DNA from 3 places in the Bradyrhizobium sp. 159 genome. Region 2 is predicted to be linked to each of the others. Evidence: predicted binding sites of a transcription regulator. Region 2 holds the regulator's gene; each other region holds the start of a gene.
What was found. Region 2 encodes PhoB, which activates phosphate uptake and scavenging genes when phosphate is short. Its sites were predicted from a motif close to TGTCATNNANCTGTCAT; they were not measured.

Region 1: IVA96_RS33525 (YbhN family protein) is a predicted target of PhoB. The motif match lies at 1,512-1,528, and genes of this name have one in related genera.
Region 3: IVA96_RS33675 (UDP-2,3-diacylglucosamine diphosphatase) is a predicted target of PhoB. The motif match lies at 1,785-1,801, and genes of this name have one in related genera.

What each region holds. Positions count from the first base shown of each region.
Region 1 covers NZ_JADPKE010000114.1:64,904-68,175, forward strand. The annotation lists gene IVA96_RS33515 (MFS transporter) at 1-558, opposite strand, end outside; gene IVA96_RS33520 (ferritin-like domain-containing protein) at 768-1,274, opposite strand; gene IVA96_RS33525 (YbhN family protein) at 1,702-2,784, shown strand; gene IVA96_RS33530 (hypothetical protein) at 2,864-3,272, shown strand, end outside.
Region 2 covers NZ_JADPKE010000068.1:53,247-56,518, reverse strand. The annotation lists gene pstB (phosphate ABC transporter ATP-binding protein PstB) at 1-260, shown strand, start outside; gene phoU (phosphate signaling complex protein PhoU) at 272-988, shown strand; gene phoB (phosphate regulon transcriptional regulator PhoB) at 1,003-1,710, shown strand; gene IVA96_RS19050 (GcrA family cell cycle regulator) at 1,971-2,483, opposite strand; gene IVA96_RS19045 (aspartate aminotransferase family protein) at 2,952-3,272, shown strand, end outside.
Region 3 covers NZ_JADPKE010000114.1:103,238-106,509, reverse strand. The annotation lists gene IVA96_RS33685 (Lrp/AsnC family transcriptional regulator) at 122-367, opposite strand; gene thiD (bifunctional hydroxymethylpyrimidine kinase/phosphomethylpyrimidine kinase) at 810-1,610, shown strand; gene IVA96_RS33675 (UDP-2,3-diacylglucosamine diphosphatase) at 1,825-2,637, shown strand; gene IVA96_RS33670 (glycosyltransferase family 1 protein) at 2,637-3,272, shown strand, end outside.

The DNA of each region.
Region 1 (3,272 bases), on a different contig from region 2:
GAAGATCGCGCGCCAGCTGACCAGCGTGATCAACGCGCCGCCGACAAAGGGGCCGGCGGTGAGTGCAAGGCTTGCTCCGGCGGCCCAGACCGCGACGGCGCGGCCGCGCTCGCGGTCGTCCGCATAGGCATGATTGAGCAGGGCAAGAGAATTCGGCACCAGGATCGCCGCCGCCAGGCCCTGAACTAGCCGTGCTGCGATCAGCACGACCGCATTGGGCGACAGCGCACAGGCGAGCGAGGCCGCGGTGAAGATGGCGAACCCCGCCATGAAGACGCGCTTGGCGCCGATCCGGTCACCCAGCGCACCGGCCGTGAGGATGAAGGCTGCAAACGCGATGGTGTAGGCGCTGACCACCCATTGCAGCTCGGCGACCCCGCCGCCGAGCGCCCTGCCCATTGCATCGAGCGCGGTGTTGACGATGGTGACGTCGAGCTGCACCACGCCATAGCCGAGGCTCATGGCGGCAAGCGTGAGGGAGGTTGCAAGATGCGAGCGGGCCCGCGGCGCAGCACTCGCCTTGTCTAAGGTTCGGTGTTTGATGGTGCTTGCTCGCATGCTGCCACCTCGCTTGCAGCCCCATGCGAAATATACCCCTCCGGCGGGCCGTCATGTTTCGACAATGGTCGAATAATGGATGTGGCTGCGCCCGGCCGCCACCCATAAAGTGCATCGCCCGTCTTGTGCGCAGTGGCGCACTGGGATGCGCCGGAAATAAGACGCCGCGCGACCATCGCGCGGCGTCGTCGTCTTGGCTCCGTCTTGCCTCAGCTCGCCGCGCGCAGATTCACCTTGCTCTCGGCGAGCGTCGTCAGCTTCTTGTCGGTCGCCTTCTCCTCCTCAAGCGTCTTGGCAAGCACCGCCGCGCAATCATTGCGGCCGAGCTGCTTGGCCCAGGCGATCAGGCTGCCGTAGCGGGCGATCTCGTAATGCTCAGCGGCTTGGGCCGCATTGATCAGCGCCGCGTCGAGCACGGCCTTGTCGGCAACTTCGCCCGCCGTCTCGTCGGCTTCCTCGATGATGCCGTCGATCGCCGGGCAGTCGATCGCCTTCACGGCGACGCCGTGCATCTTCAACACTTCCTCGAGACGCGCCACGTGCTGCTTGGTTTCTTCAAGGTGCGTCAAAAAGCCCTGTTTCAGCTGCGGGTCGGTGGCCTTGCTGGCCATTTTCGGCAGCGCCTTGGTGAGCTGCTGCTCGGCGTAATAGATATCCTGGAGCTGGTGCACGAACAGGTCGTTCATGGTTTTGATGTCTTTTGTGAACAGTCCCATCGTTCCGGTCCTCTCGGTTCGGGAACACGACGGCATGGGCCTGCACGAAAGGCCGCCTGTTCCGCCATGTCCGGTTGCTGATGGGGCCTAACGAGCACGCGGCACCGACGTTCCAAGACACCCTTCGCTTGCGCTGGAACAATGCCGACGGCGCCAGGATTTGAAACCATCCTCCTTAAACACGAATGCGCTTTCCGAACCGCACGTCGCGACTCATATGCTTAACGCGCGTCGGATGTGAACCACATATGACAAAAGTGGCTGGTCCAACGCAGAACCTATTGTTGTCAAGGGCTGCACAAGCCGCTGTTTTTGCCTTAAATGAGCTGGATCATGCCAAGCGATCGACGCCTGCCCTTTGGCCGTCATCGTACCCGCACTGGCCAATGCCTGGCCGGATCGGTCTTGCCCCCCGCCGGGAGGATGAATGCACGGACTGCTGCCCGCGCTGAAACGCGGCTTCAATAGATGGATTGGCTGGCGACGGCTCGGCATTGCCGCGAGCGTCTTCATCATTGCCTTCGCAATCACCACGCTGGTGCGGACCCTCAAGGGCATCGATACCGGAGTTATCTTGACGGCGTTGACCGAGATTCCTCGCGGGAATATCGGTCTGGCGGCGATCTGCGTCTTCTTCGCGTTCTGCACGCTGACATTCTACGACTTTTTCGCACTGCGAACGATCGGCAAGAAGCACGTGCCTTATCGCATCGCGGCGCTCTCCAGCTTCACGTCCTATTCGATCGGCCACAACATCGGCGCTACCGTCTTCACCGGCGGAGCGATCCGCTTCCGGATATATTCGGATTATGGGCTGAACGCGATCGACGTCGCCAAAATCTGCTTCCTGTCCGGCCTGACCTTCTGGCTCGGTAACATCTTCGTGCTCTCGATCGGCATGGCCATCCATCCGGGTGCGGCGTCGTCGATGGATCAGCTGCCGTCGTCGATCAACCGGTTGATCGCGCTCGGCGGCCTCGCCTCGATCGGCGCTTATCTGGTCTGGCTCTGCATGGGTGAGAAACGGCGCGAGCTCGGCCAGAAGGGCTGGAAGGTGGTGCTGCCCTCGGCGCCCCTGACGCTGGTGCAGATCCTGATCGGCGTGATCGATCTCGGCTTCTGCGCCACGGCGATGTACCTGCTGATGCCGGCCAATCCACCGATCGACTTCATGTCGCTCGCCGTTGTGTTCATCCTGGCAACGCTGCTCGGCTTTGCCAGCCATGCGCCGGGCTCGATCGGCGTATTCGATGCCGCCATGCTGGTGGCGCTTCCCGAATTCGGCCGCGAGGAGCTTCTGGCGACGCTGCTGGTGTTCCGCATCCTCTATTTCGTGATCCCGTTCGGCCTCGCCATCTCCATCATGGGCACGCGCGAGCTCTGGATGAACGTGGTCGCGCCGTGGCAGGAGCGGCGGCGGCTGGCGGAGGCCTGCACCCAGGCCAACCTGCCCAAGCAGGTGGCCGCGATGGAGCGCGAGCGTGCGCTGCGGCAGGCCGGCAAGCGGTAGGCCACTCAGACATAGGTTGCGGGCGGGGCAGCTATCCCCTCTTATTTCCGCCTCAACTTTGCCGTTGAACACGCGGGCCATGATCCCTCCCTCCTTTCGCACCTTCTCCGCAGGCGCCCTCCTGCTTGCCGGGATTCTGACCGCTTTGCCGCTCGAGCGCGCTGCCGCTCAGGACGCCGGCGCCATGCAGATCAGCTGGGAGGTGCGCAACCGCTTCCGCCTGTTCCGCGAAGAGCGCGATTTCCTGCTCCATGTCGAGAATGCGCGCAACCGCAGCATCCTGGCCGCCGAGCAGTCGCTGGAGCTCCAGAGCGAGGGCCGCGGCTGGGCCCGCAACATGGTCAACCGGCTCTGCATCGACCTCCAGGGCCGGGTCAACCAGCCCTGCACCCGCGACAACGTCAAGGAGAACTACATCACCCCGATCGATCATCCCGTCACTGTGCGCCTCCTCGGCGCAGTGCCGGTCGGCGCCACCTGCGCCTGGT
Region 2 (3,272 bases):
CCGAAGTGATCTTGTTCGATGAGCCCTGCTCGGCGCTCGACCCGATCTCGACCGCCAAGGTCGAGGAGCTGATCCAGGAATTGTCCGAGAACTACACGATCGCGATCGTCACCCACAACATGCAGCAGGCGGCGCGCGTCTCTGATAAAACCGCCTTCATGTATCTCGGCGAGCTGATCGAGTTCGACGACACCAGCAAGATCTTCACGTCGCCGAGCGACCGGCGTACGCAGGATTACATCACCGGCCGGTTCGGCTGAGGAGACGGGACATGGGTACTGAACATACCGCAAAGGCCTTCGATACCGACCTCCAGGAGCTCACTCGCCTCGTCGCCGAGATGGGCGGCATCGCCGAGCGCATGATCGTCGATTCCGTCGACGCGCTGATCCGCCGCGACGTCGCGCTCGGCCAGCGCGTCGTCACCACCGATGCCGAGCTCGACGCGCTTCAGAAGCGCATCGAGGAGCGCGCCGTGCTCACCATCGCCCGCCGCCAGCCGATGGCGGTGGATTTACGCGAGATCGTCGGCGCCATGCGCGTTGCCACCGATCTCGAGCGCATCGGCGACCTCGCCAAGAACATGGGCAAGCGCGTTGCGGCGCTGGAGACGGACTTCCATCCGCTGAAACTGTTCCGCGGCCTGGAGCACATGACCGACCTCGTGCAGCAGCAGGTCAAGTCGGTGCTGGATGCCTATGCCGCGCACGATTTGCCGGCGGCGATGGCGGTGTGGAAGGGCGACGAGGAAGTGGACGCCATCTGCACCTCTCTGTTCCGCGAGCTCCTCACCTATATGATGGAGGATCCGCGCAACATCTCGTTCTGCATCCATCTGATGTTTTGCGCCAAGAACATCGAGCGCATCGGTGATCACGCCACCAACATCGCCGAGACCGTGTTCTACATGATCGAGGGGCAGGCGATCACCGACAAGCGGCCGAAGGGCGACATGACGACCTTCGCCACGACGGTACCGAATACCTAGGGAGCGACGACAACATGGGCGCACGCATTATGGTGGTTGAGGACGAGGAAGCTCTCACCGAGCTTCTCCGTTACAACCTCGAAGGCGACGGCTATGACGTGGAGACGGTAATGCGCGGCGACGACGCCGACACCCGCCTCAAGGAACACATCCCCGATCTGATCGTGCTCGACTGGATGCTGCCGGGACTGTCCGGCATCGAGTTGTGTCGGCGGCTGCGCACCCGTCCCGAGACCAAGCAGCTCCCGATCATCATGCTGACCGCGCGCGGCGAGGAAAGCGAGCGGGTGCGGGGTCTTGCGACCGGCGCCGATGACTACATCGTCAAGCCGTTCTCGGTGCCGGAGCTGCTCGCGCGCGTGAAGGGCCTTCTGCGGCGCGCAAGCCCCGAGCGGCTCGCCACCGTGCTCGCCTATGGCGACATCGAGCTCGATCGCGACAAGCGCCGCGTCGCGCGCTCGGGCCGGCCGATCGATCTCGGCCCGACCGAATATCGCCTGCTGGAGTTCTTCCTGGAGCATCCCGGCCGCGTGTTCTCGCGCGAGCAGCTGCTCGACAGCGTCTGGGGCCGCGACATCTACATCGACGAGCGCACCGTCGACGTCCATATCGGCCGCCTGCGCAAGCTGCTCAATCTCGGCCGCGAGCAGGACCCGATCCGCACCGTCCGCGGCGCGGGTTATGCGCTGGATGATCGGTTTGCAAAGGCGGAGCAGACGTAGGCCCAACTGCGTCACCAAGCTCGGTCGTCGTCCCGGACAAGCGTAGCTCCCGGCAACGCGCAGCGTTGTCCGGAGCGAAGCGCCGATCCGGACGCATAGCCACAGGACGTGGTTGTTGCGCGAAAAGGTAACTCCGAGTCCCCGTAACCACGGCTTGCGGTGGCTATCGGTCCCGGTCCGGCGCTTCGCTTGTCCGGGACGACGTCGGGTTTGTTGCGCCGTCACCGCGTGACGGCTGCCGGTTCGATCTCAGGAAATAATCACCGCGTGCTCGGCTTCGGTGCCGCCCGCCGGCGATCCGCTGCCGGCTGATAGGCGACGCGCGAGTGCTGGGCGCAGTAGGGCAGGCCTGACAGCGCCTTGCCGCCACAGAAGAAGAAGTCCGGGCTGGAGGGATCGCCGACCGGCCAGTGGCACGTCGCCTCGTTCAATTCCAGCAGCGACAGCCGCTGACTCATCGGCACCACGTTGTCGTAGGTGACCGGTTCGGCCTCCACCTCGACCTCGAAGGCCTGCGCCAGCGCGGTGTTGCCGCGCGAGATCGGCCGGGTCACCCGCATCATATGCTGCGCGGGCCGCGCCTTGCGCGGCCGCGGCGCTGCCGATGAAGGGCTCTTGGCGCGGCCCGACAGGCCGAGCCTGTGCACTTTGCCGATCACGGCATTGCGGGTCACATTGCCGAGCTCGGCCGCGATCTGGCTGGCCGAAAGTCCGGCCTCCCAGAGCTTTTTCAGCTGCTCGACGCGATCGTCGGACCAGGTCAAAACCGTCATTGCACCCTTTCCCTCGTTGCGCGCCGCCATCCTGGGGCCTCACAGCGAATGCTTAAGCCTTGAAAAACCCGTGCCGTCAGAATCCCTTAAGGCTCGCCGGGCGCGTGACTGACGCCCGAACGTTTACGCCGGTACATGAGGACTCTTGGGATCAGAACCGCTGCACGAGATGTCGTATCTGACAGTCCAAACGCTACAATATGGCGTGACTCCCGCGCAAGAGTCCGCCGACTCGCTTCCACATGTTCCGTGGTGAAAACCCCGCAAGATCGGCACCGCAAGACTACGGATTTCGCGTTTCGCGAGGCTTTCCGGGCGGCATTGACACCCGTCTTGCCAGGCATAAGATGGTGACGCGTGCCGCCCTTAAAAGGCGGCACGTTTCGTTTTCCGGACCGGTCAATGGTGCGCTGCGCAAGGCATGCCAGGCAGGTCTCAACGTCCAAATGCAACATCCAAGTGATGGTCATGACCAACAGCGCCGCGCCGCATCTGCTTCCCGTTTTCGCCAGGGCGGACCTTGGCTTCGAGCGCGGCGAAGGCTGCTGGCTGATCGCGACCAATGGCGATCGCTATCTCGATTTCACCTCGGGCGTCGCCGTGAACGCGCTCGGCCACGCCCATCCTGCGTTGGTCAAGGCATTGCAGGAGCAGGCGACCAAGCTCTGGCACATGTCGAACCTGTTCCAGAGTCCCGATGGCGAACGGCTTGCAACGCGTTTGTGCAACGAAAGTTTCGCGGACTTCGTGTTCTTCTGCAATTCCGGCGCCGAAGCGTTGGAATGCGTG
Region 3 (3,272 bases), on a different contig from region 2:
GAGACTGTAACCCCTCACCCGGATCGCATCTATCGATGCGATCCGACCTCTCCCTTCGAGAGAGGTGAACCGTTGGCTCGTACGATATAAACCAAACTTATCCCGCATCGATGACGCACCGTTAGCCGGTGCCGAACGCCTTGAAGGTGATGATGGTGAGGGTGTCCTGGATGCCTGGCAGCACTTGCACCTTCTCGTTGACGAAATGGCCGATGTCGGTGTCCTTGTCGACGTAGAACTTCACCAGGAGGTCGTATTGACCGGCCGTGGAGTAGATCTCAGAGGCGATCTCGGCTTCGGCGAGCGCATTGGCGACCACATAGGACTGGCCGAGCTTGCATTTGATCTGGACGAAAAAGGGAACCATCGCGGTCACTCCGAAAGCACATCTAGCCGGCTAATAGGCCAAAACCGGCCGGATTTAGCAAGCGAACTTGCCTGCCGCCAGATGCGGGTCCGGCGCTCAGCAGGTGACGGCCACGGCGGCGAATGCATCCCTGAGCCGCTGCGCGAGCTCGATCTTGCGATACGGCTTGGTCAGCACGATCGCTTGCGCATGCACGCGGCCCGGATTCAAGCTGGGCGCGATCCGCAAAGGCCATGATCATGCCGCAGCCCGAGCTCGTCCTGATCTCGACATTTGCGCGCAAGGCTCCCGCCAAATGGCTTTTCGGGTCCGGGCGGGCCTTAGCTGGAGCACGGCTGTGTCGCGAATCGGCGTGGCTTGCCGCTGGTCGCGCTTGCTGGTGTTCCACGGTCGCGCTAGGACAGGCCATGGCTGTGTCCGGATCAAGCAGATGTCTCCGGCGATGACGACGCCCGTGGCGCTCACTATCGCCGGCTCCGATTCGAGCGGGGGCGCCGGCATCCAGGCGGACCTGAAGACTTTTGCCGCGCTCGGCGTCTATGGCGCCTCCGCCATCACGGCGTTGACGGCGCAGAACACGCGCGGCGTCACGGGTATTCATGCGGTGCCGGCCGAGTTCGTCACCGCGCAGATCGATGCGGTGTTTTCCGATTTCGATGTCGGCGCTGTGAAAATCGGCATGGTGGCCCAGGCCGCCAGCATTGACGCGATCGCGGCCGCGCTGTCGCGCTGGGCGCCCCGGCACGTGGTGCTCGATCCCGTGATGGTGGCAACATCCGGCGACCGGCTGCTGGCCTCCGACGCCGTCAAGGCGTTGCGCACGAGACTGATACCGCTGGCCTCGGTGATCACGCCGAACCTGCCCGAGGCCGCTGCGCTGCTCGATGCACCGGTCGCGGCCAACCAGGCCGAGATCGAAAGCCAGGGGCGCCGTCTGCTGGCGCTCGGCTGCCGCGCGGTCTTGATCAAGGGAGGACACGGCGAGGGCGCGGAGAGCGTCGACTATCTGGTTGATGCCGACAACGCCATCGCGCTAGCGGCGCCCCGCCTTGCCACCAAGAACACCCATGGTACCGGCTGCTCGCTGTCCTCGGCCGTCGCGGCGGGTCTCGCCAGAGGCGAGGCGCTCGAGCAGGCGGTCCGCAGCGCCAAGGCCTGGATCAGCGCTGCGATTGGCGCCGCCGACCGCTTCAGCGTCGGCCACGGCCACGGGCCGATCCATCATTTCCACAAGTTCTACTGACGACCGCTCGCCCAAGCGGGAGAGGGAGCGCCTGCCCTCCGGGCTTCCAGTGCCAATCTGATCTTGGACGAGGCGCTGCGCGCCATGTCGCCTGATTGTCGCATGCGACTGATATTCGCAGGGCAGGCGAGGCAAGGCGTGATTCGTATCGGAAGGTGCCTCAAGAGTTCAATCGGTCATCCCCCTGTCACGGGACATTGTTACAGGCTGGCGCATGGGAAGTTACGATGTGAGTGACGAGAGCCCGGAGCGGCGCTTTCGCACGTTGTTCATCTCCGACGTCCATCTCGGAGCCCGCGGTTCTCAAGCCGATCTTCTGCTGGACTTCCTGCGCTACCACGATGCCGACACCATCTATCTCGTCGGCGACATCGTCGACGGCTGGGCGCTGAAATCGAGCTGGCACTGGCCGCAATCCCATAACGACCTCGTCCAGAAGCTGCTGCGCAAGGCGCGCAAGGGCGCCAAGGTCATCTACATTCCCGGCAATCACGACGAGTTCCTGCGCAACTATTACGGCACGCATTTCGGCGGCATCGACGTGGTCGAGAACACCGTTCATACCGGCGTCGACGGCAAGCGCTATCTCGTCATTCACGGCGACATCTTCGACCTCGTGGTGCAGAACGCGCGCTGGCTCGCTCATCTCGGTGACAAGGCCTACGATTTCGCGATCCAGATGAACCGCCTCGTCAACTTCTTCCGCCGCTTGTTCGGCGTGCCCTATTGGTCGCTGTCGCAATGGGCCAAACAGAAGGTCAAGAACGCCGTGAACTATATCGGCGCGTTCGAACAGGCGCTCGCCGCCGAAGCGCGACGTCACGACGCGCACGGCGTGATCTGCGGCCACATCCATTACGCCGTGATCCGCGACGAGGCCGGCATTCGCTACATGAATTGCGGCGACTGGGTCGAGAGCTGCACCGCGCTGGTCGAGCACGACGACGGCCGTTTCGAGATCATCACCTGGGCGGATCATTTGCAGAAGCCGGCAACCGTCCCGCAGGTCGCGGCAAGAGCTGCCTGATGCGCATCTTGGTCGCGACCGACGCCTGGCACCCGCAAGTCAACGGTGTGGTTCGGACGCTGACCAAGCTGGCCGACGCGGCAGAGGGGCTCGGCGTCGCGTTCACGTTCCTGACGCCGCAATCGTTCCGCACCTTTGCGATGCCGAGCTATCGCGACGTGCGCCTCGCCATGCCGCGCCCGGCGCGAATTGCAAAGCTGATCGAAGAAGCACGCCCGGACAGCATCCACATCGCGACGGAGGGGCCGATCGGCCTGATGGTCCGCCGCTATTGCCGCCAGCGCAAGCTGCCGTTCACGACCAGCTTCCATACCCGCTTTCCAGAATATGTCCGTGCTCGCGTGCCGGTGCCGGGCTCGCTGATCTGGCGCGCGCTGCGCCGCTTCCATGCGCCCAGTCGCGCCGTGATGGCGGCCACGCCTGCGCTCGCGCGCGAGCTCGCCGAGCGCGGCTTCGACAACGTCGTGCTGTGGCCGCGCGGCGTCGATACCCATTTGTTCCATCCCCGCGCGATCGACCTCTGTCTGCCGGCGCCGGTGTTCCTCTCGGTCGGCCGGGTCGCGGTGGAGAAGAACCTTGAGGCCTTTCTCGACCTCGACCTGCCCGGCACCAAGGTGATCGTTGGTGACGGTCCG